Regions from separate parts of the Bradyrhizobium sp. WSM2254 genome, predicted to be linked through region 2. Evidence: predicted binding sites of a transcription regulator. Region 2 holds the regulator's gene; each other region holds the start of a gene.
The links. The regulator PhoB, encoded in region 2, activates phosphate uptake and scavenging genes when phosphate is short. The targets are predictions, from matches to a motif close to TGTCATNNANCTGTCAT.

Region 1 (7,609 bases), on a different contig from region 2:
TTGTTGTAGACGCTCATATGCGGATAGAGAGCGTAGTTCTGGAACACCATCGCGATGTCGCGATCGGCGGGCTCGATCTGGTTGACGACGCGGCCGCCGATGTCGATCTCGCCGCCGGTGACGGTCTCGAGCCCCGCGACCATGCGCAGCAGCGTGGACTTGCCGCAGCCGGAGGGACCGACCAGCACGCAGAACTGGCCGTCGGCGACATCGACGTTGACGCCCTTGATGGCCTCGAAGCCGCCGGTGTAGGTCTTGCGGACGTTGCGCAGGGTGACGTTAGCCATGAAAACTCACTTTTCGGTCTCGACCAGGCCGCGCACGAACAGCTTCTGCATCGCGACGACGACGAACACCGGCGGCAGCATGGCCAGCACAGCGGTCGCCATCACGATCGGCCATTCAGTCAGCGCGTCGGTGGTGGTGATCATCTTGCGGATGCCGACCTGGATGGTCTGCATGTCGTCGCGGGTGGTGATGAGCAGCGGCCAGAGATATTGATTCCAGCCGAGGATGAACAGGATCACGAACAGCGCCGCCATGTTGGTGCGCGACAGCGGCAGCAGCGTGTCCCAGAAGAAACGCAAGGGACCGGCGCCGTCGATGCGCGATGCCTCCAGCAATTCGTCCGGCACGGTCATGAAGAACTGGCGGAACAGCAACGTCGCGGTGGCCGACGCGATCAGCGGCAGCGACAGGCCGGCATAGCTGTCGAGCATGTGCAGATCGGCGACGATCTTGTAGGTCGGGTAGATGCGCACCTCGACCGGCAGCATCAAGGTGATGAAGATGATCCAGAAGATCGCCATCCGGAACGGGAAGCGGAAATACACGATCGCATAGGCCGAGATGATCGAGATCGCGATCTTGCCGATCGCGATCGCCAGCGCCATCACCAGCGAGTTCAGCATCATGTTGCCGACGGGCTCGCGGGTCGAGCCGCTCGTGCCGACGAAGATGGTCTGATAGTAGACCTCGAAGAAATGTCCGCCGGGCAGCAGCGACATCTGCCCGTTCGCGATCAGCGCGTTGTCCTGGGTCGAGGCGACGATCGCGATGTAGACCGGGAACGCGACGATCGCGATCCCGATCCAGAGAATGAAATGGGCGACGTAGCGCCTGATGCCCTCGTCCTCGACCATCAGTAGGTCACCTTGCGTTCGACGAAGCGGAACTGGATTCCCGTCAGCACGATGACCATGACCATCAGGATCACCGACTGTGCCGCCGAGCTGCCGAGATTGCCGCCGAGCAGGCCGTCGGAATAGACCTTGTAGACCAGCGTGACCGTCGATGTTCCGGGACCGCCGCGGGTCATGGTGTCGATGATGCCGAAGGTGTCGAAGAAGGCGTAGACGATGTTGACGACCAGCAGGAAGAAGATCGTGGGCGACAGCAGCGGGAAGGTCACGGTCCAGAACCGGCGCATCGGACGGGCGCCGTCGATCGCGGCGGCCTCGAACACGCTTTTCGGGATGGCTTGCAGGCCGGCGAGGAAGAACAGGAAATTATAGGAGATCTGCTTCCAGGCGGCGGCGAGGATGATCAGCGCAGCCGCCTGGTTGCCGTCGAGCAGCGGATTCCAGTCGACGCCCAGGCCGCGCAGATAGCGCGACAGCACGCCGAGCGAGGGGTGCAGCATGAAGATCCAGAGTACGCCGACCACGGGCGGCGCCACCGCATAGGGCCAGATCAAGAGCGTGCGGTAGAGCATCGAGCCGCGCAGCGGCTTGTCGGCCATCACGGCGAGCAGCAGCGCGAACGACAGCGACGACACGGCGATCGCGAACGAGAAGAAGAAGGTCCGGACGATCGCCTCGAAATAGGCGGGGTCTTTGAACAGCTCGATGTAATTCTCGAACCAGACGAAGGTGCTCGACAGACCAAAGGCATCCTGGAGCAGGAAGGACTGGATCACTGCCTGCAAGGCCGGCCAGTAGAAGAAAATCAGGACGATCGCGAGCTGCGGCGCAACCAGCGCGTAGGGCAATAGCTTTGATTGGAAAATGGCTTGCTTTTGCATGATGTCATGGGAAGCGGCAGGCCGGGTCGCGGCCTGCCGCTTCGATGCCTTACTTCACTGCGGTCTTTTCGAACTGGCGCAGCATCGTGTTGCCGCGTTCGACGGCGGCGTCGAGCGCCTGCTTGGCGGTCTTCTTGCCGGCCAGCGCCTGCTCGATCTCTTCCGACCAGACGTCACGCAGCTGCACCATGTTGCCGAGGCGCAGGCCGCGCGAATTCTCGGTCGGCTCCTCGTTGGTCAGCTCGAGCAGCGGGGTCTCGAGATAAGGCTGATCCTTGTAGAAGCCTTCTTCCTTCGCCTTGGCGTAGGCCGCCTTGGTGATCGGCAGATAGCCCGAGGCCTTGTGGATGTAGACCTGGCGATCGGTGTCGGAGAGGAAGGTCAGGAACTTCGCGACGCCCTTGTATTCCTCGGCCGACTTGCCGCCCATGACCCAGAGCGAGGCGCCGCCGATGATCGAGTTCTGCGGCGCGCCCTTGGCGTCCGGATAGTACGGCATCGGCACCGCGGTGAAGGCGAACTTGGCCTGCGCCTTGACGTTGCCGAAGAACGCCGACGAGGTCAGATAGATCGGGCATTCGCCTGATGTGAAGCGGCCTTCGCCGGTGTTGGTGCGGCCGGCATAGTCGTAAGTCTTGGTCTTCTGGAGCTCGACCAGGGTTTCGAGATGCTTGACCTGGAGCGGGCCGTTGAACTCGAGCACGGTGTCGAAACCGTCGAGCCCGTTGGCCTTGCTGGCGAGCGGCACGTTGTGCCAGGCGGAGAGCTGCTCGAGATTGACCCAGGTGACCCAGGAGCCGGAGAAGCCGCAGGTGTCATGACCCGCAGCCTTCAGCTTCTTGGCGGCCTCGAACGTTTCGGGCCAGGTCTTGGGGATCTCGACGTTCGCCTTCTTGAGCTCGTCGAGGTTGACCCACATCACGGTCGAGGACGAGTTGAAGGGGAACGACAGCATCTCGCCCTTCGACGTCGAATAGTAGCCGGTAATGGCGGGCAGGTAGATCTTGGGATCGAACTTCTCGCCGGCCTCGGCCATCAGCTTGTAGACCGGCTTCACCGCGCCGGTCGCGGCCATCATGGTCGCGGTGCCGACTTCGAACACCTGCATGATGTGCGGGGCATTGCCGGCGCGGAACGCGGCGATGCCCGCGTTCATCGTATCGGGGTAGTTGCCCTTGTAGGTCGGGATGACCTTGTAGTCGCTCTGTGACGCGTTGAAGTCGGTGGCAAGCTTGACGATGACGTCGTTGTTGGCGCCGGTCATCGCGTGCCACCACTGGATTTCGGTCACGGCCAAGGCCGGAGAGGCCGACATGCCGACCGTGATTGCAAATGCGGCAGCCGCCCCAAAGTGTCGAAGAGCCATCAAGAAAACCTCCCTTGCCCGTCAATAAGAAGCGCTTGCGCTAGCAGCGCCATATGACGTTCACATGACTGTGTATGCGGCCGAAACGAAAGCGGCAAGCGCGGGAAAAGGGAAGCCGTCAAATAGGCGAAGACGCCGCGGGCCGCCTCCTCCGTTCGCGCTGCACATGCGTGCTCGCGCCGCAGTGCGGCATTGGCGTGTGGCTGACGATCAGGCCACGGGCTCGAAAACCTCACCCGCTTGCTGGAGAGGTCGCGCCGAAGGCGCGGGTGAGGGTTCGCTCCTCTGGGGATTGTCCCATGTAGAGACTCCCTCTCCCGCAAGCGGGAGAGGGAGTGCACCTGCCCTCACACTCGATCTTCGTCTTTATCTCAGCGCTTGCGCTCGGGGCCGCAGACCGTGCCCTTCTCGACCATCGCGTCGATCTCGGCCTTGGAATACCCGAACTCGCCCAGCACCTCCGCCGCGTGCTGGCTGAATTTCGGCGGCAGCCGGCGCAGGCTCGGCTTGCTGCGGTCGAGCCGGATCGGCGAAGCCACGCCCTTGTACCAATCCTTCTCGATGACATCGCCGCGGGCGATCGTGTGCGGGTTGGTCAGCGCCTGGTCGATCTTCTGCACGGGGCCTGCGGGCAGGCCCGCCGCGAGCAGGCGATTGCAGAGCGGCTCGGCCTCGTGCTGGCTGAACACGGCGGCGAGCTCGGCGCGCAGCGCCTCGCGATTGGCGATGCGGTCCTTGTTGCGGGCAAAGCGCGGATCGGTGCCGAGCTCGGGCTTGCCGATCTCCTTGGCGAGCTTGCGGAAGGTGCCGTCATTGCCGACGCCGATGAAGATGTTGTCGGTCTTCGTCGGGAAGATCGCGTAAGGCACGAGGTTGGGATGCTCGTTGCCGGTCAGGCCAGGGGGCTTGCCATGCATGAAGTAGTTCGCGGTGTGCGGATGCATGATGGCAAGGCCGGTCTCGTACAGCGTGGTCTCCAGGAACTGGCCCTTGCCCGAGCGCTGCCGCTCCGACAGCGCCATCAGGATGCCGATCGCGGCATAGAGGCCTGTCGTGATGTCGACCAGCGGCACGCCGATCCGCATCGGGCCGCTCTCGGGCGAGCCGGTCGCCGCGATCATGCCGGTCATGGCCTGGATGATGGCGTCATAGCCGGGATTGCCGCCGCGCGGGCCGTCGGCGCCGAAGCCGCAGATCCGGCAATGCACGAGGCGCGGGAATTTCTCGCGCAGCACCTCGTTGCCGATGCCCCATTTCTCCAGCGTGCCCGGCTTGAAATTCTCGATCAGGACGTCGGCGGTCTCCAGCATCTTCAGCAGCACGACGCGGCCACCCTCGGAGGCGAGGTCGAGGCCGATCGAGCGCTTGTTGCGGTTGATGCCGATGAAATAGGCCGCGTCTTCGTCGTGAAAGGGAGGGCCCCATTCGCGGACCTCGTCGCCGGCGGGCGGCTCGACCTTGATCACGTCGGCGCCATGGTCGGCGAGGATCTGGGTGCAGTAGGGACCGCCGAGCACGCGCGTGAGATCGATGACGCGCAGTCCGCTCATTGCACCCGTAACGGCTTCAGAACTCATGCCTTCGCTTCCCTGTGTCGATCGTTGGTCACAGGCCTAGCGAGGTTTTTTTGCGCCAGCAATGGCTTGTTGCGTAGGGCCGCATGCACCGCCGCGCGTCAATCCCGCGGCATGGCAAAACAGGATCTGGCAAAACAGGATCGGGCAAATCAAACGGAAGCGGCCGGCCCGAGGGGGATCCCGGGCCAGCCAATCCGCACTTTCGATCAGACGACCGTCAGGCGAACGTCGACATTGCCGCGCGTGGCATTGGAATAGGGGCACACTTGGTGCGCCTTGGCGACCAGCGCTTCGGCCTCGGCACGGGCAAGGCCCGGCAGCGAGACGGCGAGGTCGATGTCGAGGCCGAAGCCGCCTTCGGAGCGCGGGCCGATGCCGACGGTCGAGGTGACGGCGGCGTCGGCGGGAACCTTCGGGCCGCCCTGCGAGGCCACGAACTTCATCGCGCCGATGAAGCAGGCGGCGTAGCCGGCCGCAAACAGCTGCTCGGGATTGTTGCCGGCACCGCCGCCGCCGCCGAGTTCCTTCGGCGTGGTGAGCTTGACGTCGAGCGCGCCGTCGAGGGTCGCGGCATGGCCGTCGCGGCCGCCGGTGGCTTTTGCGCTGGTCTTGTACAGGACGTTCACGGACATTTTCGTCTCCTCAGGTCTTCCGGTTGGGATGACGCATGTATCGCAAACAATTAGATTGTGTGCAATTGAAATTTGCATGCCTCACATTTAATTGTTCGCAATTGAATGTCCGGCCGGCCGGTCCCAGAATGGAGGAAACCGCGTGAGATTCGCTATGCCCCGGAAATTATCGGCGCTGGACCCGCAGCGCCTCGACAATCAGATCTGCTTCGCGGTCTATTCGGCCGCGCACGCCTTCAACCGCGTCTACAAGCCGCTGCTCGACCGCCTTGGCCTGACCTATCCGCAATATCTGGTGATGCTGGTGCTGTGGGAGCGCGACGACGTGCCGGTCAAGGACATCGGCGAGAGGCTGTTTCTGGATTCGGGCACGCTGACGCCGCTGCTCAAGCGCCTCGAGGCCGCCCACCTGGTCAAGCGCACCCGCTCGAGCGAGGACGAGCGTCAGGTGCTGATCGCGCTGACGCCGCAGGGCCACGCGCTGAAGGACAAGGCGCGCGCCGTGCCGCAGTCGATCCTGGCGGCGTCGGATTGCTCGGTGTCGGAGCTGGTGGCGATGAAAGACGAGATCGTCGCGCTGCGCGATCGGCTCAATGCGGTGATCGGGGAGTAGGGGGTTAGAGGCGCTTCTTGGCGAAGGCGCGGCCGGATGCTGACTTCAGGTACTTCTCGAATGCGACAGCCTGCTTCTCATCACTGAACGCAATGTAAGTCTTTAGACGCCAAGGCCCGTATTTCGAGGTGTGAGGTGCCTCGCCAGCATTGTGCTTTGTCAATCGGGCGCGCAGGTCGTCGGTAATCCCGACATAGAAGTGGAGGGAATCGAGGCTCTCAAGGATGTAGACGTACTTCACGGCACGCTCCCCAGCTGTCGATGGAGAGCTTATATCCGCTTTCGATCTGCTGAAGCCCGGCTTCGCCCTTCGGGCTACGCCGCGGCAGCCTTCGCTCGCTTCGCTACGATAGAGTTCGGTGTGGCTTGCCGAGCCGAAGCTGGCGAAGCCAGCGAACGCTGGTGGAGCCAGGCGGGATCGAACCGCCGACCTCTTGCATGCCATGCAAGCGCTCTCCCAGCTGAGCTATGGCCCCTTAAGTCTTCCAGTGGGGAGGATCCTGGGGGATCCGTCCCGGCCGGCGAGCCCTAGGCGACTCGCGCGGTGCACCCTTTTTCACAGATCTGGGCTGATCTCAAGTCTCTTCATCGCCTCCGACATCACCAATGATGTCGGTCACGTCCTCATCGCCCTCTTCTTCGTCGGCGATGAAGGTCGAATCATCATCGTCGTCGTCGTCGAGGGTCTCGTCGACCTCGATATCGTCCTCCGATTCGGGCACGACGGCCTTGACCTTGCCGGTGTTCTCCTCGGCATCTGCCTCCTCGAGGGAGACCAACTCTTCGGCCTCCGCCGGCTCCGGCGTGGTGTCCGCCGCGGCCGCGTGACGGGCTTCGGCGCCGCGAGTCGCGCGCGCGGGCGCCACGGGCGCGATCGGGACCACTTCGCCGGTATAGGGCGAGATCACCGGATTCTTGTTGAGGTCGTAGAACTTCTTGCCCGTGGTCGGGCAAATACGTTTGGTTCCGAGTTCGGACTTGGCCACGGCAGAGGAATCCTGGGAATGTCTGAAAAGCGGTGTTTCACTTGGCTAGTTGGCGGCCCGCTGTCAATAGCGCATTACGGGAGAAAGACATGCCGGTGACGAGGCGCGGACCATGTGGTACCTGCGCCCCAGCTCTCCGGGGCATATTCAAGGACACAATCTTGACCCATTCCGACCAACCGAGGCCGCTTCAGTCGCGCGCAAACGGTCCCCTGACCGGGAAAGTACGGGTGCCCGGGGACAAGTCGATCTCCCACCGCGCCCTCATCCTGGGCGCGCTCGCGGTCGGCGAGACCCGGATTTCGGGCCTGCTGGAGGGCGAGGACGTCCTTAACACCGCCAAATCCATGCAGGCGCTGGGCGCCAGCGTGGAGCGCACCGGCGATTTCGCCTGGAAGGTGCAGGGCGTGGG
Region 2 (7,609 bases):
CGCCGCTGCGCCGGGTCGAGGAGATGCGCGCCGACTTCGTCGCCAATGCCAGCCACGAGCTGCGCACGCCGCTCGCCGCGCTGTCCGGCTTCATCGACACGCTCCAGGGCCAGGCCAAGGACGACCCCAAGGCGCGCGAGCGCTTCCTCGGCATCATGCACAACCAGGCCACCCGCATGGCGCGCCTGATCGACGATCTGCTCTCGCTGTCGCGGGTCGAGCTGTCGGCCCATGTGCGGCCCGACACCCTGGTTGACCTGCTGCCGATCATCCGCCAGGTCGCCGACGGGCTCGAGCCGCTGGCGCGCGAGCGCCAGGTCGCGGTCGAGATCCATCTGCCGGAGCCGCCGGTGATGATCGCGGGCGACCGCGAGGAGCTGCTCCGCCTGTTCGAGAACCTGATTGAGAACGCGCTCAAATACGGCGCCTCGGGCGGACGCGTCATCGTGTCTCTGACCTCGGGGGCCGCGACTGATGGAACTCAGGAAATCCGGGTCATGGTCCGGGATTTCGGCCCCGGCATCGCGCCCGAGCACCTGCCGCGGCTGACCGAACGGTTCTACCGGGTCGACGTCGGCGACAGCCGCCTGCAGGGCGGGACCGGGCTCGGATTATCGCTGGTGAAACATATTCTTAACCGGCATCGCGGCCGGCTTTTGATCGAAAGCGTACCCAAACAGGGCGCCACTTTCACCGCCTGCTTTCCCCAGGTCAGGCCCCCGGCGACAGCCTAAAACTCAAGCGATTTCAATTGCTTGTGGCTGTCATCCGACTGTCACTAAACCTTCGTAAAAGCACAGCCGACCGCTCCTAAAGGGGCGGCACGGGGAGCGCGATCGGGCGCTGATGGCGCTTCGCTCCCCTGTATGGAGACCAGCATGAATTTCCTCAAAACCATCGTCGCTGCCGGCTTGGTCGCCGCATCGACGACCGCAGCCTTTGCTGCCGACATCACCGGCGCCGGTGCGACGTTCCCATTCCCGATCTATTCCAAGTGGGCTGACGCCTACAAGAAGGAGACCGGCAACGGTCTGAACTACCAGTCGATCGGTTCCGGCGGCGGCATCAAGCAGATCCAGGCCAAGACCGTGACCTTCGGCGCCAGCGACGCGCCGCTCAAGGCCGAGCAGCTCGAGAAGGACGGCCTCGTCCAGTGGCCGATGGTGATGGGCGCCATCGTCCCCGTCGTCAACATCGAGGGCGTGAAGCCGGGCGAGATGGTGTTCGACGGCGAGACGCTCGCCAGCATCTATCTCGGCAAGATCACCAAGTGGGACGATGCCGCGATCAAGAAGCTCAATCCGAACCTGAAGCTGCCGTCGGAGGCGATCACCGTGGTCCGCCGTTCGGACGGTTCGGGCACCACCTTCAACTTCACCAACTACCTCTCCAAGGCCAGCGCGGACTGGAAGAGCAAGGTCGGCGAGGGCACGGCCGTCGAGTGGCCGGTCGGCGTCGGCGCCAAGGGCAACGAGGGCGTGTCCGGCAACATCGGCCAGACCAAGAACTCGATCGGCTACGTCGAGTACGCCTATGCCAAGCAGAACAAGCTGACCTACGCCGGTCTCGTCAACAAGGCCGGCAAGCCGGTGCAGCCGACCGTCGAGGCCTTCCAGGCGGCTGCCTCGAACGCCGACTGGGCCAAGGCGCCCGGCTACTACGTCATCCTGACCGACCAGCCCGGCGAGAAGTCCTGGCCGATCACGGCGGCGACCTTCATCCTCATGCACAAGGATGCCACCGACAAGGCGGCCTCGCAGGAAGCCATCAAGTTCTTCCGCTGGGCCTTCAAGAACGGCGGCAAGGCGGCTGAAGAGCTCGACTACATCCCGATGCCCGAGGGTGTCGTGACCCTGATCGAGAAGACCTGGGCTGCCGAGATCAAGAGCTAAGCGCTGCTGTCCCGGACAGCGCGCCGGGATCTCAAAAGACCTCCGCTCCGGATCGGCCCAGCGCCGCATCCGGAGCGCAAGACCAACAACAAGACCGACAGCAAGCGTATATAACGGGTACAGGGGATCGGCGTGGCAGAGATGGCCGTTCAGAGCGATATAATCGACGACGCCGGACCGTATGATCGCGCCAAGGCCTTGAGCGCGTTCAAGCTCGGCGACGTCACCTTCTACTGGATCACGCGGCTCTCCGCGATCTCGGTACTGCTGATCCTCGGCGGCATCATCGTTTCGCTGATCGTCGGCGCTTTCCCGGCGATCAAGGAATACGGCCTGTCGTTCCTGTGGACGCAGCGCTGGGCGCCGTCGGCGGATCCGCCCGTGCTCGGCGCGCTCGGGCCGATGTACGGCACGCTCGTCACCTCCTTCATCGCGATGCTGATCGCCATTCCCGTCGGGCTCGGCATTGCGATCTTCCTCACCGAGCTCTGTCCGCAATGGCTGCGCCGCCCGATCGGGATGGCGATCGAGCTGCTCGCCGGCATTCCCTCGATCATCTACGGCATGTGGGGCTTCTTCGTGCTGGGCCCGTTCCTGGCCAACACCTTCCAGCCCTTCATGATCAAGATCTTCGACGGCGTCCCCGTCTTGGGCGCGATCTTCGCGGGGCCCCCGTCCTATCTCAGCCTGTTCAACGCCGCGCTGATCCTTGCCATCATGGTGCTGCCCTTCATCACCTCGATCTCGGTCGACGTGTTCAAGACGGTGCCGCCGGTGCTGAAGGAGGCCGCCTACGGCGTCGGCTGCACAACCTGGGAAGTCGTCCGCAGCGTGGTGATCCCCTACACCCGCGTCGGCGTCATTGGCGGCGTCATGCTGGCGCTGGGGCGCGCGCTCGGCGAGACTATGGCGGTGACGTTCATCATCGGCAACTCGTTCCGCATCTCCTCCTCGATCTTCGCCCCGGGCACCACGATCTCGGCGGCGATCGCATCCGAGTTCGCCGAGAGCGACGGCCTGCACCAGTCCGGCCTGATCCTGCTCGGCCTTCTGCTGTTCGTGCTGACGTTCTTCGTGCTGGCCGCCGCCCGGCTGATGCTGATGCGGCTGGAAAAGAAGGCGGGGAACTAACGCCATGAACCCGATCTATTCACGCCGCCGCCGCAAGGACTTCATCATCCGCGGCCTCTGCATGGCCGCCGCCGCCTTCGGCGTCACCTGGCTTGCGCTGATCCTGATCACGCTGCTTTACAACGGCATCGCCGGTCTGAACCTTGAGATTTTCGTGGCGGACACGCCGCCTCCCGGCTCGACCGAAGGCGGCCTGCGCAACGCCATCGTCGGTTCGATCATCATGACCGTGCTCGGCGTCGGCGTCGGCGCGCCGCTCGGCCTGTTCGCCGGCACCTATCTCGCCGAGTACGGCCGCAATGACAAGCTGACGTCGGTGATCCGCTTCATCAACGACATCCTGCTCTCGGCGCCCTCGATCATCATCGGCCTGTTCATCTACGGCGCGGTGGTGGTGCCGATGCGCGGCTTCTCGGCGATCGCCGGCAGCCTCGCGCTCGCCGTCATCGTCATCCCGGTGGTGCTGCGCACGACCGAGGACATGCTGCTGCTGGTGCCGAACGCACTGCGCGAGGCGGCGTCCGCCCTCGGCCTGCCGCGCTCGCTGGTGATCAAGCGGATCGCCTATCGCGCCGCCCGCTCCGGCCTCATCACCGGCGTGCTGCTCGCAACCGCCCGCGTCGCCGGCGAGACCGCGCCGCTGCTCTTCACCGCGCTGTCGAACCAGTTCTTCAGCCTCGGCCTGAACAAGACGATGGCGAACCTGCCTGTCACCATCAACAACTTCGTCCAGAGCCCCTACGCCTATTGGAAGCAGCTGGCCTGGAGCGGCGCGCTGCTGATCACGATTACCGTGCTTGCCCTGAACATTGGCGCGCGCATCCTTGGCGCCGAGAGGACCGCAAAATGAGTGAGCTTTCCGTATCGATGAGCGCGGCTGGTGGTTTGCCCCAGGCGCCGGTGTTGCCCGAGGCTCCGGCCAAGGTGACGGTGCGCAACCTCAACTTCTACTACGGCGAGCACCACGCGCTGAAGAACATCAACCTGACGCTCGGCGCCAACCGCGTCACCGCGTTCATCGGCCCGTCGGGCTGCGGCAAGTCGACCCTGCTGCGCATCTTCAACCGGATGTACGACCTCTATCCGGGTCAGCGCGCCACCGGCCAGCTCATGCTCGACCAGACCAACATCCTCGACGGCAAGCTCGACCTCAATCTGCTGCGCGCCCGCGTCGGCATGGTGTTCCAGAAGCCGACGCCGTTCCCGATGACGATCTACGAGAACATCGCCTTCGGCATCCGCCTCTACGAGAAGATCTCGAAGTCCGAGATGGACGGCCGCGTCGAGAAGGCGCTGCGCGGCGGCGCGCTGTGGAACGAGGTCAAGGACAAGCTCAACGCCTCCGGCCTGTCGCTCTCCGGCGGCCAGCAGCAGCGCCTCTGCATCGCCCGCACCGTCGCGGTGCGGCCCGAGGTGATCCTGTTCGACGAGCCCTGCTCGGCGCTCGACCCGATCTCGACCGCCAAGGTCGAGGAGCTGATCCAGGAACTGTCCGAGAACTACACGATCGCGATCGTCACCCACAACATGCAGCAGGCGGCGCGCGTCTCCGACAAGACCGCCTTCATGTATCTCGGCGAGCTGATCGAGTTCGACGACACCAGCAAGATCTTCACGTCGCCGAGCGACCGGCGCACGCAGGATTACATCACCGGCCGGTTCGGCTGAGGAGACGGGACATGGGTTCTGAACATACCGCAAAGGCCTTCGACACCGACCTCCAGGAGCTCACCCGGCTCGTCGCCGAGATGGGCGGGATTGCCGAGCGCATGATCGTCGATTCCGTCGACGCGCTGATCCGCCGCGACGTCGCGCTCGGCCAGCGCGTGGTCGCCACCGACACCGAGCTCGACGCGCTGCAGAAGCGCATCGAGGAGCGCGCCGTGCTCACCATCGCCCGCCGCCAGCCGATGGCGGTCGATCTGCGCGAGATCGTCGGCGCCATGCGCGTTGCGACCGATCTCGAGCGCATCGGCGACCTCGCCAAGAACATGGGCAAGCGCGTCGCGGCGCTGGAGACGGATTTCCATCCGCTCAAGCTGTTCCGCGGCCTCGAGCACATGACCGACCTCGTGCAGCAGCAGGTCAAGTCGGTGCTGGACGCCTATGCCGCGCACGATCTGCCGGCGGCGATGGCGGTGTGGAAGGGCGACGAGGAAGTCGACGCCATCTGCACCTCGCTGTTCCGCGAGCTCCTCACCTACATGATGGAGGATCCGCGCAACATCTCGTTCTGCATCCATCTGATGTTCTGCGCCAAGAACATCGAGCGGATCGGCGACCACGCCACCAACATCGCCGAGACCGTGTTCTACATGATCGAGGGCCAGGCGATCACCGACAAGCGGCCGAAGGGCGACATGACGACCTTCGCCACGACGGTCCCGAATACCTGAAGACGCAAGGAGCGACGACACCATGGGCGCACGCATTATGGTGGTTGAGGACGAGGAAGCTCTCACCGAGCTTCTCCGCTACAACCTCGAAGGCGACGGCTATGACGTCGAGACGGTGATGCGCGGCGACGACGCCGACACCCGCCTCAAGGAACATATCCCCGATCTGATCGTGCTCGACTGGATGCTGCCGGGCCTGTCGGGCATCGAGCTGTGCCGGCGGCTGCGGACCCGGCCCGAGACCAAGCAGCTGCCGATCATCATGCTCACCGCGCGCGGTGAGGAGAGCGAGCGGGTGCGGGGTCTTGCGACCGGCGCGGACGATTACATCGTCAAGCCGTTCTCGGTGCCGGAGCTGCTGGCGCGCGTGAAGGGCCTGCTGCGGCGCGCCAGCCCCGAGCGGCTCGCCACCGTGCTCGCCTATGGCGACATCGAGCTCGATCGCGACAAGCGCCGCGTGGCGCGCTCGGGCCGGCCGATCGACCTCGGCCCGACCGAATATCGCCTGCTGGAGTTCTTCCTGGAGCATCCCGGCCGCGTGTTCTCGCGCGAGCAGCTGCTCGACAGCGTCTGGGGCCGCGACATCTACATCGACGAGCGTACCGTCGACGTCCATATCGGCCGCCTGCGCAAGCTGCTCAATCTCGGCCGCGAGCAGGATCCCATCCGCACCGTCCGCGGCGCCGGCTACGCGCTGGATGATCGCTTTGCGAAGGCGGAGCAGACGTAAGTCTGTGCGGATGTTTTAGGGCTGAGTGCGACCGCAAACTCAGTGGTCGTCCCGGCGAAGGCCGGGACCCATAACCACAGGAAGTGGTTTGGCGAAGACGAGTTGTTCGGAATTGGCACCGCAGACGAGTCGATAGACCTCGCGGTATGGGTCCCGGCCTTCGCCGGGACGACACGGAGTATTTTGAGCCGTCATCGCGCGACACTAGCAGCGCGGGCTTAAACTCACCGCGAGGGCTTGGCCGGTGCGCGCCGGCGATCCGCGGCTGGCTGATACGCCACGCGCGAGTGCTGGGCGCAGTAGGGCAGGCCCGACAGCGCCTTGCCGCCGCAGAAGAAGAAATCCGCGCTCGAGGGATCGCCGACCGGCCAGTGGCAGGTCGCCTCGTTCAGCTCCAGCAGCGACAGCCGCTGGCTCATCGGCACCACGTTGTCGTAGGTGACCGGTTCGGCCTCCACCTCGACCTCGAAGGCCTGCGCCAGCGCGGTGTTGCCGCGCGCAATGGGGCGGCTCACCCGCATCATGTGCTGCGCGGGGCGCGCCTTGCGCGGCCGCGGAGCCGCCGATGACGGGCTCTTGGCGCGGCCGGACAGGCCGAGCCTGTGCACCTTGCCGATCACGGCATTACGGGTCACATTGCCGAGCTCGGCTGCGATCTGGCTGGCCGATAATCCGGCCTCCCAGAGCTTTTTCAACTGCTCGACGCGATCGTCGGACCAGGTCAAAACCGTCATTGCACCCTTTCCCTCGCCGTGCGGCTGCCATCCTGGCGCCTCGCGGCGAATGCCTAAGCCTCGAAAAACCCGTGCCGTCAGAATCCCTTAAGGCTCGCCGGGCGCACCAGATGCGCCCGAACGTTTACGCCGGTACATGAGGACTTAGAGGATCAGAACTGCTGCACGAGATGTCGTATCTGACAAGCCAAACGCTACAATATGGCGTGACTCACGCGCAAGAGTCAGCCGACTCGCTTCCACATGTTCCGTGGCCAAAACCCGGCAAATTTGGCACCGCAAGACTACGGATTCAGCGTTTCGCGAGGCTTTCGGGCGGCATTGACACCGGTTTCACCAAGCATAAGATAGTGTCACGTGCCGCCCTTAAAAGGCGGCACGTTTCGTTTTCCGGGCCGGTCAATGGTGCGTTGCGCAATGCACGCTCACACCGTCCGCAACATCAAGTGACCGTCATGACTAGCAGCGCAGCGCCGCATTTGCTTCCCGTTTTCGCCAGGTCCGACCTCGGTTTCGAGCGCGGCGAAGGCTGCTGGCTGATTGCGACCAATGGCGATCGCTATCTCGATTTTACGTCCGGCGTCGCGGTGAACGCGCTCGGCCACGCCCATCCCGCGCTGGTCAAGGCGCTGCAGGAGCAGGCGACAAAACTCTGGCACATGTCGAACCTGTTCCAGAGCCCGGATGGCGAGAAGCTCGCTACGCGCCTGTGCAATGAAAGCTTCG
Region 3 (7,609 bases), on a different contig from region 2:
CTGATGGTGCTGGTGCACATGACCGGCGAGGCGCGCTGGCTCGAGCCGCCCTACCTGCCCAAGCGCGACATCCGCCTCATTCCCGATCCCGAAGCCGGCATGCCCCAGGAGATCCAGGACGAAATCCGCGCCGCAGTGGTCAACCTCTTCGCCAATGGCGCGCCGCAGCCGGTTATCACCGACCCCGGCGAAGAGCTGCTCCTGAAGATGATGCGCGCCTGCCTCGGCGAGCATGTCGCGCCGGAATATGCGCCCCTGATGCGCGAGGAGATGGGCTTTGTGCCGCGCGAGACGCGGTGGACGGTGCGTCCCTCCGACGACAAGCTCGCGGAACAGCACGTTCTGATCGTCGGCGCCGGCGTCTGCGCCATCGCGCTCGGCGTGGCGCTCGGCCATCTCGGCATCCCCTACACCATCGTCGAGAAGAATGACGAGCTCGGCGGCACCTGGTGGATCAACCGCTATCCCGGCTGCGGCGTCGATACGCCGAACCACTCCTATTCGTATTCGTTCGGTTCGCGCAACGCATGGACGCGCTATTTCTGCCAGCGCGAGGAGCTGCTCGGCTATCTCCTGAAGGTCGCCGATGAATACGGCATCCGCAAGCATCTGCGCGTCAACACCGAGCTGACCTCATCGCGCTGGGACGAAGGCAAGAAGCGCTGGATCTCGACGCTGAAGACCGGGAACGGCGAAGAGACCTTCGAATCCACCGCGCTGGTCTCGGCCATCGGCCAGCTCAACGATCCCTCCCGTGCGCACTTCAAGGGCGAAGAGGACTTCAAGGGCACGATCCTGCATTCGGCGCTATGGTCCGGCGATATCGATCTCGACGGCAAGCATGTCGCCGTGATCGGCACCGGCGCGACATCGATGCAGCTGGTGCCGGCGATTGCCGGCCGCGTCGCCTCGGTCACCGTCTATCAGCGCAGCGCGCAATGGGCGCGGCCCGTGAAGGGCTATTCCGACCCGATCAGCGAGGGCGCGCGCTGGCTGCTCGCGCATCTGCCGTTCTATGTGCAGTGGTATCGCTTCAACATGTTCTGGCGCTACGGCGACGGCCTCCTGCCGTTCCTGCGCAAGGACCCGGCCTGGCCGCATCCGGAGCGCGCCGTCAACAAGGGTAACGACCGGCACCGGCAGGAGCTGACCGACTTCATCCTCACCGAGCTGAAGGACCGGCCGGACCTGATCGAAAAATGCGTGCCGACCTATCCGCCTTACGGCAAGCGCATCCTGCTCGACAACAACTGGTTCAGGACCTTGAGGCGGGACAATGTCGAGCTCGTCACCGACGCAATCGACCGTTTCGACCAGAGCGGCATCGTCACCGCAGACGGCAAGCACCGGTCCGCCGACATCATCGTCGTTGCGACCGGCTTCAAGGTCACGGAGATGGCGGCGCGCCTCAACATCAGCGGCCGCAACGGCAGGAATTTGCGCGACGCCTGGGGCAACGACAACCCGACCGCGTTCCTCGGCCTCACCGTGCCTGATTTCCCCAACTTCTTCTGCATGCTCGGCCCGAACTCGGGCCCGGCGCATGGCGGCAGCGTCATCTTCCAGTCGGAGTGCCAGAGCCGCTACATCTCGGCGTGTCTCGCCGACATGATCGAGCGCGACGTCGCCGCCATCGACGTCCGTCCGGACGTGCACGACGACTATGTCCGCAAAGTCGATGCCGAGCACGAGGCGATGATCTGGACCCATCCCGGCATGACGACGTATTACCGGAACAGTAGCGGCCGCGTGTTTTCCGCGATGCCCTGGCGCTTCGTGGACTACTGGCACATGACGCATGACCCGGATCTGGGGCAGTACAGGCTGACGAAGGGGTAAGCGCTGGGACCTTGAGGCGTTGATCGTGTGGCGATGACGCTGCACCCTCTCCCCACATCGTCATTGCGAGCGCAGCGAAGCAATCCAGAATCTTTCCGCGGAGATACTCTGGATTGCTTCGCTACGCTCGCAATGACGGAACTGGCGACCGGTCAGGCCGCCAGCCCGCTTTCCACCGGCGCGAATTCCAGCCCGAGGCTTTCCGCCACCGCCTTGTTGGTGATGCGGCCCCGATGCACATTCAGTCCATTGCGCAGGTGGGGATTTTCCAGCACCGCCGCAAAACCCTTGTTCGCGAGCATCAGGCCGAACGGCAGCGTGGCGTTGTTCAGCGCCTGGCTCGACGTGACAGGCACCGCGCCCGGCATATTGGCGACGCAATAATGCACGATGCCGTCGACCTCGTAGGTCGGGTCCGTGTGCGTGGTCGCATGCGAGGTCTCGAAGCAGCCGCCCTGATCGATGGCAACGTCGACCAGCACCGCGCCCGGCCGCATCGATTTGAGCATCGCGCGCGTGACGAGTTTGGGCGCGCTGGCGCCCGGCACCAGCACCGCACCGATCACGACGTCGGCGGCAAACACCTCCTCCTCGACCGCTTCGATGGTTGAAAAGCGGGTGCGCACCCGTCCGAGAAAGACATCATCAAGCTCGCGCAGCCGGGGTATGGAGCGATCGATCACTGTGACCTCCGCGCCAAGGCCCGCGGCCATGCGCGCGGCCTGTGTTCCCACCACGCCGCCGCCGAGCACTACGACGCGCGCCGGCTGCACGCCGGGCACGCCGCCGAGCAGCAGCCCGCGACCGCCGGCCGACCGCCTGAGCGCGGCGCCGGCGGCCTCGATGGCGAGGCGGCCGGCGACTTCGCTCATCGGCGCAAGCAGGGGGAGGTGACCGGCCGCGTCGGTGACGGTTTCATAGGCGATCGCCGTACAGCCGGAGGCGAGCAAACCCTTCGCCTGTTCGGGATCCGGTGCAAGATGGAGGTAAGTGAACAGGATCTGGCTTTCGCGAAGCTGGGTCCATTCGCTCTTCTGCGGCTCCTTCACCTTCACGATCATGTCGGAGTTGGCGAAGACGTCGCGGGCGCTCCCGGCAATCGCCGCCCCTGCCCGCCGATAGACCTCGTCCGAAGCGCCGATGCCGCTGCCGGCGCCGGTCTCGACTGTCACCTGGTGCCCGGCCGCGACGTATTCGCGAACGGCGCCCGGGGTGAGCCCGACGCGATATTCCTGCACCTTGATTTCCTTGGGCACACCGACACGCATCCTGGGCTCCTTCCAACGTTTTGATTCACCTCGTCATGGTAGCGACGGGTCCAGTTTGGTTTCGTGCAAATATCAGCTAGTTTCGCCATCTCCGCGCCGGTTTCCGGCGCGCAAACGCTCTTTCACGCTGGAAACGAAACATTGGCCCTCGACCGGAAAGACCTCGCCATCCTCGCGGAACTCACGACCAATGCACGGGCCAGCCACACCGAGCTCGCCAACAAGGTCGGGCTATCCAGCACGGCGCTGGCGCGGCGCCAGAAGGCGCTGGAGGACGACGGCTTTATCCAGGCCTATCAGGCCGCGCTCGACCTGGCGCAGTTCGGCCTCACCACGACGGTGCTGGTGCGCATTGCGCTGGAGAGCCAGAGCGACGAGGCGCTGAAGGCGTTCGAGGCGGAGGTGGTGAAATGCCCCTCCGTCGTGCGCTGCTTCCTGATGTCGGGCACCGATGACTACATCCTGATCGTGCTCGCCCGCGACATCCAGGATTTCGAGCGCATCCACCGCACCGAACTGTCCCGCCTGCCGCGCGTCGCGCGGGTGCAATCGAGCTTCGCGCTGCGCGAAGTCGTCAACCGCGCCGTGCCGACGGTGGTGTTCAGCGAGGCCAAGCGGTAGCGATTCCCTCTCCTGCGAGCGCCGCGAAGGCCATCCCGCGCCGCAGTCGGGCTGCATCGGGCACCAAGCTGACTGGTGCCCGATCCGGTCTGCACGTTAAGTTTGGCTTTACCCTAAGTTGCACTTTACCCAATGAGCTTAGGGTAGCTCAGAGCTATTCGCTTATCCTCGCAACTTAAGATCGTTTTGCTGGAGGGGCTCCCACCGGCGCGCAGGGGCACGAATTGTGGCACTTCATTCCAAGACGCAGCTTTCTCCAATCGAAGCGCCGACCACGTTCTTAAGCCTGATCGATCGGAGGTTCCTCCTTGGCGCCTATGGCTCACAGGCACGTATCCACATGGCTGTGGCATGGCTAGCCCGGACGATCGTCACAGCCAGCTTTATTGCAGGCCTCGCCTGCCGATATGTTGCCCTCGATCAGGTGACCAGCGATACGACCGAGTTCCTGCTGCCCTGGTATGAATTCGCGCACAGCCACGGTCTTGCCAGTCTCGGGCACACATTCACGGATTACACCCCGTTTTACAGCTACCTTTTGGTTACGGCGACCGCGTTCCATGGGCTGTTCGAACCATGGCACCTGATCAAAGGAATTTCTTTCATCTTCGAATTCGGCTGCGCGCTGATGGCAGCACGCCTGGTCGCGTCCGACAAAGAACGTATCTACAGTCCATCCGTTGCATTTGCGGCCGTCTGGCTAGCACCGACCGTTCTGTTCAACGGTGCGGTCTGGGGTCAGTCCGACGCGATCTGGACGTTCTTCATTTTGCTGTCGGTATATTTCATTTCCCGAGACAGACCTCGGGCCGGTCTCGTTTCATTCGCCGTCGGATTTTCTGTCAAGGCCCAGGCAATATTCCTTTCGCCCTTGATCTTCGCGCTCGTGCTGAGGCGAACGATCCATTGGCTTTGGCTTGCAACGATTCCGATCGTTTATCTCGCCGTCGCGGCTCCCGCCTGGCTGCTTGGCCAACCTCTCTCCGACATCCTGACGGTCTATTTCAATCAGGCTGAAACCTACGCCCGGTTGTCAATGAACGCAGCAAACATGTGGTTGCTCGTGCCAAACCGGTTCTATGGACCCGGTGTAGCCGCCGGAATGGCCATTGCAGCGGCGGCAGGGCTCGTATTCTCAATCGTTGCCGCGCGAGCGAAAGACCTGCGCAAGCTCGAACATCTGGTCGCAGCCGCAGCCGTGTCTCTGCTCTTGATGCCATTCGTGCTGCCGAAAATGCACGACCGATATTTCTACGCGTTTGAAGTCATGGCGATCATACTGGCCTGCCTTAAGCCGCGCTTCTCCGTAGTTGCCATCGCCGCGCAGATCAATGGCGTGATTGCCTATCTGAGCTATTACGGCATTGCAGCGCCGTTGATGGGTCCGGCGGTCATTGGGAATGGCTGGATTCTGCTGCAGCTCGCTCTTTACACGCACCGCAAAGCGAAAGACCCGGAGCAGCCCGATTCAGTTGCATTCTCTCCGACGACATTCGCCGTCGGCGCGATCGCCTTCTGGGCCATCTATTTACTCGCCGCTTGAAGAGACCGCGGGGAGAGGCGAAAACGCGGACCGCGGCCGCTGTCATCCAATTGTCATCGAATGTGCCGAGAGCTGTGTCTCCAGTACATTCGGGACCGACAATGGACTATTTCAAGCGCTTCAACTTCCTGTTCGCCGCACCCGTGTTCGACGCCGACGACCTCGAAGGCGTCCGCTTCAACCAGATCATCGAGGAGATCCAGCGCTCCGGTTTCGAGGTGGTCCGGGCCCGCAAGCTGGAGGACGCGGAGATGGCGGTGCAGACCGACGCCGCGATCGGCTGCATGGTGGTGGACTGGGGCAAGAAGGGCCTGGAGGGCAAGACCTCGGCACTGATCAATTTGATGCGGCGCCGCGGCCTCGACTTCCCGATCATCCTCCTGATCCGGCGCAAGCGCTTCGAGGATTTGCCGGTCGAGGTGCTCGACTTCATCGACGGCTATGTCTTCCTGTCCGAGGAGACGCCGACCTTCATCGCCAAGAACCTGATCAGCCGGCTCAAGCAATATGCCGAGACGCTGAAGACGCCGTTCTTCGGCGCACTGGTCGACTATGCCGAGGAAGGCAACCAGCTCTGGACCTGTCCGGGCCACAATGGCGGCGTGTTCTACAATCGAAGCCCGATCGGCCGGGTCTTCGTCGAGCATCTCGGCGAAGCCGTGTTCCGCGACGACCTCGACAATTCCGTGCTCGATCTCGGCGACCTCCTCACCCATGAGGGCCCGGCGCTGAAGGCGCAGAAGGAGGCCGCGCAGATCTTCGGCGCGGAGAAGACCTATTTCGTGCTCAACGGCACCTCGACCTCGAACAAGGTCGCGCTCGGCGCGCTCGTCACCGACGGCGATCTCGTGCTGTTCGACCGCAACAACCACAAGGCCGCCCATCACGGCGCGCTGATGATCAACGGCGGCATCCCGGTCTACGTTCCGACCATTCGCAACGCCTGGGGCCTGATCGGCCCGATGCGCTGGGACGTGCTCGATGAGAAGGCCCTGCGCGAGGCGATCCGCAACCATCCGCTGGTTGGGGATCGCGACGCCTGGCGCAAGGAACGGCCGTTCCGCGTCGCCGTGGTCGAACAATGCACCTATGACGGCACGATCCACAGCGCCGAGATGATCCTGAAGCGCATCGGCCATCTCTGCGAGTACATCCTGTTCGACGAGGCCTGGGCCGGCTTCATGAAGTTCCATCCGCTCTATGCCGGCCGCTTCGCGATGGGCCTCGCCAATCTTCCCCCCGAGGCGCCGGGCATCATCGCGACGCAATCGACCCACAAGCAGCTCGCGAGTTTTTCGCAGGCCTCCCAGATCCACATCAAGGACCGTCACATCCGCGGCCAGAAGCGGCGGGTCGAGCACCGCCGCTTCAACGAAAGCTTCATGCAGCACGCCTCGACCTCGCCGTTCTACCCGCTGTTCGCCTCGCTCGACGTCGGCGCGCAGATGATGAAGGGACGTTCCGGCGAGGTGCTGTGGGACGACACGATCCGGCTCGGCATCGAGCTGCGCAAGAAGATCCGCGCAATGCGCCGGGAGTTCGAGGAGAAGGAGCAGAACCCGGACCGCCGCTGGTTCTTCGAGCCCTTCGTGCCGGATCGCGTCGCCATCCCCGACGTCAGCCGTCCCGGCGCCGCCCACAATGTCGCCTGGGAAACGCTCTCGACCGACGAGCTCGCCACCAATCCCGCCTTATGGCAGCTCTCTCCGGATACCAGCTGGCACGGCTTTCCCGATCTCGCGGAAGGCTTTGCCATGACCGATCCGAACAAGCTGACGCTGCTCACGCCCGGCTTCGACCGTGCCACCGGCGCCTATGCCGAGCACGGCATCCCCGCCCCTGTGGTCGCGCAATATCTGCGCGAAAACCGCATCGTGCCCGAGAAGAACGACCTCAACTCGCTGCTCTTCCTGCTCACTCCCGGCGTCGAGGCGAGCAAGGCCGGCACGCTGATCTCCGGCCTCGTCGCCTTCAAGAGACTGCACGACGACAATGCGTTGCTGGCGGACGCGATCCCGGAATTCCATCAGCGACGGCAGGCACGCTATGCCGGCGTGCGGCTGCGCGACCTCTGCGGCGAGATGCACCGCTTCTTCCGCGCCGCCGATGTCAGCGCGCTCCAGGCGCGGCAGTTCATGCCCGAGCACATGCCTGAGATCGCGATGTCGCCCCGCGATGCCGCGCGCTATTTGTTCCGCAACGATGTCGACTATCTGCCGATCGAGGCGATCGCGGGCCGCATCGCCACCACGCCCTTCGTGGTCTATCCGCCCGGCATCGCCACCATCGTGCCCGGCGAGCGGCTAACGGAACGGGCCAAGCCCATGGTGGATTATCT
Region 4 (7,609 bases), 130 kb from region 2:
ACTTGCCCGAACCGGATTCGCCGACGATCGCCAGCACCTCGCCGGAATAGAGCGAGAAAGACACGTCGCGGCACGCGGCGATGCGGCCGTAGGACTTGCTGAGCAACTCCGCGACCAGCAGCGGCTCATCGTTCTCCAGCATGTCGTGATCAGCCATTTGATTTCTCCTGCGCCCTCTCCTTGTACGGCGCAGCGCTCAGGCTGCCGTGATGGCCGGCGGCCTGACGGCCCTCGCAATAGTCGGTGTCGGAGCAGACGAACATGCGGCCGCCCTTGTCGTCGGTGACGATCTCGTCGAGATAGGAATTCTCGGCGCCGCACAGCGCGCAGGGCGCGTTGAAGCGGTAGGGCTCGAAGGGGTGATCCTCGAAATCGAGCGACACCACTTTCGTATAGGGCGGGATCGCATAGATGCGCTTCTCGCGGCCGGCGCCGAACAGTTGCAGCGCCGGACAATTGTCCATCTTGGGATTGTCGAATTTCGGCGTCGGCGATGGATCCATCACGTAGCGCGCATTCACCTTCACCGGATAGGCGTAGGCGGTCGCGATATGTCCGAAGCGCGCAATGTCCTCATAGAGCTTCACATGCATCAGGCCGTATTCGGCAAGCGCATGCATGCGCCGCGTCTCGGTCTCGCGCGGCTCGAGGAAACGCAGCGGCTCCGGGATCGGCACTTGATAGACCAGCACCTGGTTCTCGTGCAGCGCCGCCTCGGGAATGCGGTGACGGGTCTGGATCACGGTCGCATCGTCAGTCGCCGTCGTGGTGGCGACCCCGGCGGTCTTGGCAAAGAATTTACGGATCGAGATCGCGTTGGTGGTGTCGTCGGAGCCCTGGTCGATCACCTTCAGCACGTCCTCAGGCCCGAGGATCGCCGCCGTCACCTGCACGCCACCGGTGCCCCAGCCATAGGGCATCGGCATTTCGCGGCTGGCGAACGGCACCTGGTAGCCAGGGATCGCGATCGCCTTCAGGATGGCGCGGCGGATCATCCGCTTGGTCTGTTCGTCGAGATAGGCGAAATTGTAGGTGGGCGCGTTCATTCCGCGGCCTCCTTCATGGCATCGGGCGCATTGGCCTCGGCAAACTCCTGACGCAGCTTGCGCAGCAGGCCAAGCTCGGACTGGAAGTCGACATAATGCGGCAGCTTCAGATGCTCGACGAAGCCGGTCGCCTGGACGTTGTCCGAATGCGACATCACGAATTCTTCATCTTGCGCCGGTGCGAGCGCCTCTTCGCCGAGCTCGCGGGCACGCAGCGCGCGATCGACCAGCGCCATCGACATGGTCTTGCGCTCGCTCTGGCCGAAGGCGAGGCCATAGCCGCGGGTGAAGCACGGCGCTTCCGTTGCAGAACCCTTGAACTGGTTGACCATCTGGCACTCGGTGAGCTCGATCGAGCCGAGCGGCACGGCGAAGCCGACGTCCTCGGCGGAGAATTCGACCTCGACCTCGCCAAAGCGGATCTCGCCGGCGAAGGGGTGGTTGCGGCCGTAGCCGCGCTGGGTGGAATAGCCCATCGCCAGCAGGAAGCCTTCGTCGCCGCGTGCGAGATTTTGCAGGCGCAGGTCGCGATCCGCCGGGAAGTTGAGCGGCTCGCGGGTAAGATCGCCGACGCTGGCGCCGTCCTCGGCCCGCGGCGAGGATTCGATCAACCCGTCGCGGCCCAGGATATCGGTCACGCGCGGCGTTGGCGCGGTCGAGGCCTCGGCCATCGCGGGCGCTTCGGGCACAAAACCCTCCGCGAGCGAGGGATCGAGCAGGCGATGCGTATAGTCGAAGGTCGGCCCGAGGATCTGACCACCGGGAATGTCCTTGAAGGTCGAGGACACCCGCCGCTGCACCCGCATGGCGCCGGTGTCGACCGGCTCGCTGGCGCCGAAGCGCGGCAGCGTGGCGCGGAAGGCGCGGACCAGGAAGATCGCCTCGATCAGATCGCCGCGCGCCTGCTTGATCGCGAGCGCCGCGAGCTCGCGGTCATAAAGCGAGCCCTCGCTCATCACGCGGTCCACAGCCAGACCAAGCTGCTCCGAGATCTGGTCGAGCGTGACTTCCGGAATGCTCTGATCGCCCCGCCGCGCATTGGCGAGCAGCCGATGGGCGTTCTCGATGGCGCGTTCGCCGCCTTTGACTGCGACATACATATGCCTAGCTTCCTTTACTCACGACACGCGTGGTGCGCGGGATCGCGACCACGGCGTCATCGGCGACCAGCACCACGTCGATGCCGCGCGGAAACAGCGTTTCGTTGACACGCAGCCGCTCGAACAGGTCGGCGGGCTTGATCGAGGCCCGGAGCGTCGCGACGCCGTCGATGCCGGGGCCGCGCAGCTCGAAGCTGCGTCCTGTGTCGAGGCGATCGACCTGGAGGATCAATGTGGTCGACCGATCCGGATATTCGCTGGTGCCGAGCGCGAAGCGCTCGAGCGCCGGAAGCAAGGCGCCGTCGCCGATCAAGGCAAAGCTTGCGATCGAGGAATCCTGAATGACCGGCGCGCCGGTGTGGAACTTGAGCCATTTCACGACGTCGGAACTCTCTGCCATCCGCGCATCGAGCCAGAGCGGCGTATCGTGATCGAACAGCGTCAGCGCGATCGCGGCGACGCCGCGCATCATCGGCCCGGGTGTTCCCGCCACCGGTACGATGCGCTGAACCGAGCCCGGCCGCGCCATCGCGTCCATGACCGAGCGAAAGGTCGATTGCGCCGACAGCACCTTGTCGGCGAACCCCGGCGGCAGTTCCGCAATCGTGGTCATGATCTCACCCCTCACCGCGCACCATGGTGTAGAAATCAACCTTCGTCGCGGCGGTCTCGGCCGCCGCCTGCTTGCGCCGGATCGTAAGCTGCTCGCGCAACGGTGCGATAACGTCCCGCTCGACCGATGCTGAAAAATCCCGCGACTGCACCAGCGCATCGCACAGCGCGATCAGGCGTGCCTTCTCACCGTTGCGTCCGAGCGTGTAGCCGAAGCCGACCTCCCCGCTCGCAAGCCGCACCGCGGCGCGCGACACCGTGGCTTCGCCGAGATTGAACGGGGCGCCGTCGCCGCCGACCCGGCCGCGCAGCATGACGAGGCCGTTTTCCGGCGTGCGCAGATCCTGATGGGCCGGGAGGGCGAAAGCGCGGAGGCGAGCGGCGATCTCGCCCGCCTCCGCGTGCGCCAGCACGGCCATCGCGGCCTTGCGCTGGGCTTGCTGATTGTTCTGCTGCGTCACCCGATCCACCGAACTTGCCACCGAACTTGCCGAATCCAAGTTGTCTATGATAGTAGACAACTTCATACGGAAGCGCCATGACTGTTTCGTGACAAGCGTGTGATTTTCGGGCTAGGCTGACCGGCGATATGAGCATGCAGGACACCGCCTCCACGGGCGTCGCGCTATGGCGCCTCGTTGCCGACGGCATCGAGCGCGGCATCGCCGACGGCCGCTTTGCCGCCGGCGACAAGCTGCCGGGCGAGATGGAGATCGCCGAGACCTATCGCGTCAACCGCCACACCGTGCGGCGGGCGCTGGCAGCCCTTGCCGAGCGCGGCCTGGTGCGCGCCGAGCGCGGCAGCGGAACCTATGTCGAGGCGCAGCGCATCGCCTATCCGCTGCGCTCGCGCACGCGCTTCTCCGAGATCGTCGGCGCCGGCGGCCGTGAGCCGCGCGGGCAGTTGATCGAGGCGGCCGACGACGTCGCGACGCGTGAGCTTGCGCGCGAGCTGGGCTTGAAGGTCGGCGCGCCGCTGGTGCGGATCGAGGCGATCCGCCTCGCCGACCGCACGCCGATCTGCGTCTCCACCACGTGGCTGTCGGCGGAGTTGTTTCCGGATGCGGGCAGCGTGTTTGCAGCAACGCGCTCGATGACGAAACTGCTCGAGCACTTCGGTGTCCGCGACTATCGCCGCGGCGCGACCCGGATCACCGCCGGCATCGTCGATGCGACCGACGCTGCACGGCTCGATCTGCCGCTGGGACGGCCGATCCTCGTGGTCGACGCCACCGACCACGATCTCGATGGCAAGCCGCTGGTGACGAAGCATTCGCGCTTTGCCGCCGAGCGGGTGGAGTTCCTGGTCGAGAACGGCTGAGCTGCAGCCCTCTTCCCGTCTCCCACGAGAGACGAGGAAGAGCAGCGGCCTCCTACTCCTGCATCATCTCGCCGCTGCCGCCGAACTCGGCGGGGAAGTCCTTCAGCTTGGGCAGGCCGTCGCGCATCGGCAGCACCGTCTCGGCGTAGTTGACGTGGACGCCGGGCGTGAACGCCAGGGTGGGGATGGTGGCGGTGAAGACGTCGGTCAGGCCGAGCGGCGGGTGATTGGTCATGAGATGGCCGCCGCACTTCCTGCAGTATTTGCGCTGGCTGAGCGGCGTCTTGGCGAAGGTTTCGACGTGCTGCGCGCCTTCGGTGATGCGCACGGCATCGGGCTTCCACAGGCTGAAGGCGTTCACCGGCCCGCCGGACCAGGACCGGCAGGAACTGCAATGGCAATAGCCCATCGCCTCCGGCGCACCCGTGACCTCGACCGTGACCGCGCCGCAGAAGCAGTGTCCGACATGTTTCATTTGGTCGTCTCCGTTGATGAAGGTTGAAAATCCTCTCCCCGCTCCGGTTCACCGATAACTCGGCGAAGTCGGATGCGGGGTCGCGACGAGGTTCGCTCGCGCTGGTGGCATCGGAGTGAGGGGGAATCACCCCGAGGGACGCAGAAGGCTGGAGTCCGGCGAGATACACGCCTCAGTTCCGTCGCGCGTCCTCCGTTCGGCGGACGCGGCGGAAAGAGGCGACGACTAAACTGACCGGCGCCAGGGAATAAGCATCGATACGCGTTGTTTGTACTGCCGGTATTCGTCGCCGAAGAGATCGACGAGGTCGCGCTCCTCCAGCGCGATGCCGACGAAGATGTAGAGCGTGGTCACGGCCGCGAACAGCAGATGGCCCGCGGTCATGACCGGTGCCGCCCAGAACGCGATGATGAAGCCGAGATAGATCGGATGACGGACGAACTTGTAGAGCAGCGGCGTCTTGAAACGCGGCGGCGCCGGTTCCTTGCCGACGAGATGGTTGGTCACCTGGTGCAGGCCGAACAATTCGAAATGATTGATGATGAAGGTCGAGGTGAACACCAATATCCAACCCGCGAAGGACAGCGTGACCAGCGTCACGGCAAGATCGGGATCCTCGACCTCCCATATGACCGCAGGCAGCGGACGCCACTGCCAGAACAGGAGGAGCAATGACAGGCTCGCGAACAGCACGTAAGTCGATCGCTCGACCGGCTTGGGGACGAACTGCGTCCACCACGCCTTGAATTGCTGGCGCGCCATCACGCTGTGTTGAACCGCGAACAGCGACATCAGCAGCAGATTGACGATGACCGCGCGAACGACGGGCGCTTCGGCTCCGGTGTCGATGGTCTTCGGCACCGCCAGCCCCATCACGAAGCCGATAGCGTAGAGAATGGTGACGAAAAACACGAGATATGCCGCAATTCCGTACAGAAAGGCGATGAACTTGAAAATGCGTGAGCCCGCAACCTCCGGGCCGATTGAATGAACCTGTTGATCAATTTGGGACATGGAAAGCTCCGTTGTGCCAAAACGCCGGCACTTCATTGGTCGCTGCACCATGCCGCATCGGTATGCCCAAGACTTTCGCGGACGGTTGATTTTCGCCTGAGACGACTTTGATTTTTGCTTGAGACGACAGAAACGTGCGATTTTGCTTTGAAAACAACGTGCTCGACGGCGACCTGCGCGAACTGACCTGCGCCGGGGTGGCCGTGCCGTTGCAGCCCCAGGTGTTCGATCTGCTGCTTTACCTCGTCGCGCAACGGGCGCGAGTGGTCAGCAAGGATGACCTGATCAGCCAGATCTGGAGCGACCGCATCGTCTCGGATTCCGCCCTGAACAGCCGGATCAACGCCGCGCGCAAGGCGCTCGGCGACGACGGCGCCGCACAACGGCTGATCAAGACGATCCCGCGCAAGGGCTTTCGTTTCATCGGCGAGGTCCGGGAAGAGTTGGCAGCGGCGCCTGCTCCCGCCGAGCCCGTCCCTGCCCGGCCGCGCACCGCGGCGGACCGCCCGGCGATCGCGGTGCTCGCCTTCGAGAACATGAGCGGCGATCCCGCACAGGACTATTTCGGCGACGGGATCAGCGAGGACATCCTCACCGCGCTGTCGAAGCAGCGCTGGTTCATGGTGATCGCCCGCAACTCGTCCTTCACCTACAAGGGACGCGCGGTCCACATCAGGCAGATCGCCGAGGAACTCGGCGTCCGCTACATCGTCGAAGGCAGCGTGCGCAAGGCGAACAACCGGGTGCGCATCACCGCACAGCTCAACGACGCGACGTCGGGCAGCCATCTCTGGGCGGAGCGCTACGACCGCGAGCTCGTCGACGTCTTCGCTGTGCAGGACGAGATCACCAACGCGATCGTCGCCGCGATCGAGCCGCGGATCCACGCGGCGGAGGATTTTCGCAGCCGTCGCAAGCCGCCCGCGAGCCTCGACGCCTGGGATCTGTTGATGCGCGCGCTGTCGCATTACTGGCGCGTGACGCGGCAGGATCACGAGGCCGCACAGGCGCTGCTCGAGCGCGCGATCGGGATCGATCCGAATTACGGCCAGGCGCTGTCGTTGCTCGCAGCGAACCACATGTTCGGCGCGCATCTCGGCTGGGCCGAGCTGGCGAGGGTGGCGCCGATAGCGGAAGCCGCCGCGCTGGCCGCGGTACGCTGCGATCATGAGGACGCCTGGGCGCATGCCGGGCTCGGCAGCGTCTACTTCTCGACGCGCAGGCTTACGGACGCACTGTCCGAGTTCGAGCAGGCGCTCGCGCTCAATCCGAACTTCTCGATGGCGCAGGGCTATTACGCGCTGGCGCTGTCCTATGCCGGGCGGTCGAGGGAGTCGTTCGAGGCGGCGCAGAGGGCGATCCGGCTCTCACCGCGCGACCCGTCGCTGGCGATCTATCACGGTATCGCCGGCTATGCGCGCTTCACCGAGCGGCGCTATGACGAGGCCATCGCACTGGCGCGCGAGGCGATCCGCCATCGCGGCGACCTCACCGGCGCCTATCGCGTGCTCGCCGTGTCCGCCGGAATGAGCGGCGACGGGGTGCTTGCGGAGACGGCGCTGGGCGAGCTCCGCCGCACCCAGCCGGGCATCTCGCTGCACTGGATCGCGACGCAACTGCCATGGGCCAGCGACGCCGATCGCGAGCACTATCTGGAGGGATTCCGGCGGGCGGGGTTGCAGTAGGAAATCGTCAGGCCCGGCTTTACACCACGCTCTTCCGGCGCAGATGGACGATGACGTCGAGCCGTGCGATCTCGTGGCCGGGAAGCGCCTCGGGGATCCTGGTGAAGGCGAGGCCATCGGCGACGTCGACCAGCACATCCTCGCCTTCGAAATAGAAGTGCGGATGCACGGATGTGTCGGTATCGAAGAACGACTTGATGCCGTCGGCGGCGATCCGGCGCAGCAGGCCGGCTTCGGTGAACTGGTTCAGCGTATTGTAGACGGTCGCGAGCGACAGGTACGCGTTTGCTGCCAGCGCCTCCTCATAGAGCCCCTCGGCGGTCACGTGGCGATGGCCGCGCAGGAACAGCAACCGG

Region 1: a site for PhoB is predicted at 3,443-3,459, ahead of ugpB (sn-glycerol-3-phosphate ABC transporter substrate-binding protein UgpB). Genes of this name have one in related genera too.
Region 3: a site for PhoB is predicted at 5,312-5,328, ahead of A3M7_RS0124705 (Orn/Lys/Arg decarboxylase N-terminal domain-containing protein). Genes of this name have one in related genera too.
Region 4: a site for PhoB is predicted at 3,297-3,313, ahead of phnF (phosphonate metabolism transcriptional regulator PhnF). Genes of this name have one in related genera too.

Annotation. Positions count from the first base shown of each region.
Region 1 covers NZ_AXAB01000041.1:77,436-85,044, reverse strand. Annotated here, with positions in the region: gene A3M7_RS0127850 (sn-glycerol-3-phosphate import ATP-binding protein UgpC) at 1-287, opposite strand, end outside; gene ugpE (sn-glycerol-3-phosphate ABC transporter permease UgpE) at 294-1,142, opposite strand; gene ugpA (sn-glycerol-3-phosphate ABC transporter permease UgpA) at 1,142-2,023, opposite strand; gene ugpB (sn-glycerol-3-phosphate ABC transporter substrate-binding protein UgpB) at 2,073-3,389, opposite strand; gene A3M7_RS0127830 (CaiB/BaiF CoA-transferase family protein) at 3,761-4,966, opposite strand; gene A3M7_RS0127825 (organic hydroperoxide resistance protein) at 5,173-5,598, opposite strand; gene A3M7_RS0127820 (MarR family winged helix-turn-helix transcriptional regulator) at 5,753-6,211, shown strand; gene A3M7_RS0127815 (GIY-YIG nuclease family protein) at 6,216-6,452, opposite strand; tRNA gene A3M7_RS0127810 (tRNA-Ala) at 6,612-6,687, opposite strand; gene A3M7_RS0127805 (TIGR02300 family protein) at 6,787-7,197, opposite strand; gene aroA (3-phosphoshikimate 1-carboxyvinyltransferase) at 7,359-7,609, shown strand, end outside.
Region 2 covers NZ_AXAB01000001.1:314,011-321,619, forward strand. Annotated here, with positions in the region: gene A3M7_RS0101410 (ATP-binding protein) at 1-734, shown strand, start outside; gene pstS (phosphate ABC transporter substrate-binding protein PstS) at 879-1,892, shown strand; gene pstC (phosphate ABC transporter permease subunit PstC) at 2,034-3,023, shown strand; gene pstA (phosphate ABC transporter permease PstA) at 3,028-3,873, shown strand; gene pstB (phosphate ABC transporter ATP-binding protein PstB) at 3,870-4,691, shown strand; gene phoU (phosphate signaling complex protein PhoU) at 4,703-5,419, shown strand; gene phoB (phosphate regulon transcriptional regulator PhoB) at 5,442-6,149, shown strand; gene A3M7_RS0101445 (GcrA family cell cycle regulator) at 6,374-6,883, opposite strand; gene A3M7_RS0101450 (aspartate aminotransferase family protein) at 7,339-7,609, shown strand, end outside.
Region 3 covers NZ_AXAB01000034.1:51,668-59,276, forward strand. Annotated here, with positions in the region: gene A3M7_RS0124685 (NAD(P)/FAD-dependent oxidoreductase) at 1-1,839, shown strand, start outside; gene ald (alanine dehydrogenase) at 1,992-3,107, opposite strand; gene A3M7_RS0124695 (Lrp/AsnC family transcriptional regulator) at 3,249-3,728, shown strand; gene A3M7_RS44885 (glycosyltransferase 87 family protein) at 3,955-5,271, shown strand; gene A3M7_RS0124705 (Orn/Lys/Arg decarboxylase N-terminal domain-containing protein) at 5,373-7,609, shown strand, end outside.
Region 4 covers NZ_AXAB01000001.1:448,734-456,342, reverse strand. Annotated here, with positions in the region: gene phnK (phosphonate C-P lyase system protein PhnK) at 1-157, opposite strand, end outside; gene A3M7_RS0102105 (alpha-D-ribose 1-methylphosphonate 5-phosphate C-P-lyase PhnJ) at 150-1,046, opposite strand; gene A3M7_RS0102100 (carbon-phosphorus lyase complex subunit PhnI) at 1,043-2,146, opposite strand; gene phnH (phosphonate C-P lyase system protein PhnH) at 2,151-2,759, opposite strand; gene phnG (phosphonate C-P lyase system protein PhnG) at 2,764-3,177, opposite strand; gene phnF (phosphonate metabolism transcriptional regulator PhnF) at 3,348-4,079, shown strand; gene A3M7_RS0102080 (GFA family protein) at 4,132-4,554, opposite strand; gene mddA (methanethiol S-methyltransferase) at 4,780-5,568, opposite strand; gene A3M7_RS0102070 (winged helix-turn-helix domain-containing protein) at 5,703-7,253, shown strand; gene irr (Fur family transcriptional regulator Irr) at 7,273-7,609, opposite strand, start outside.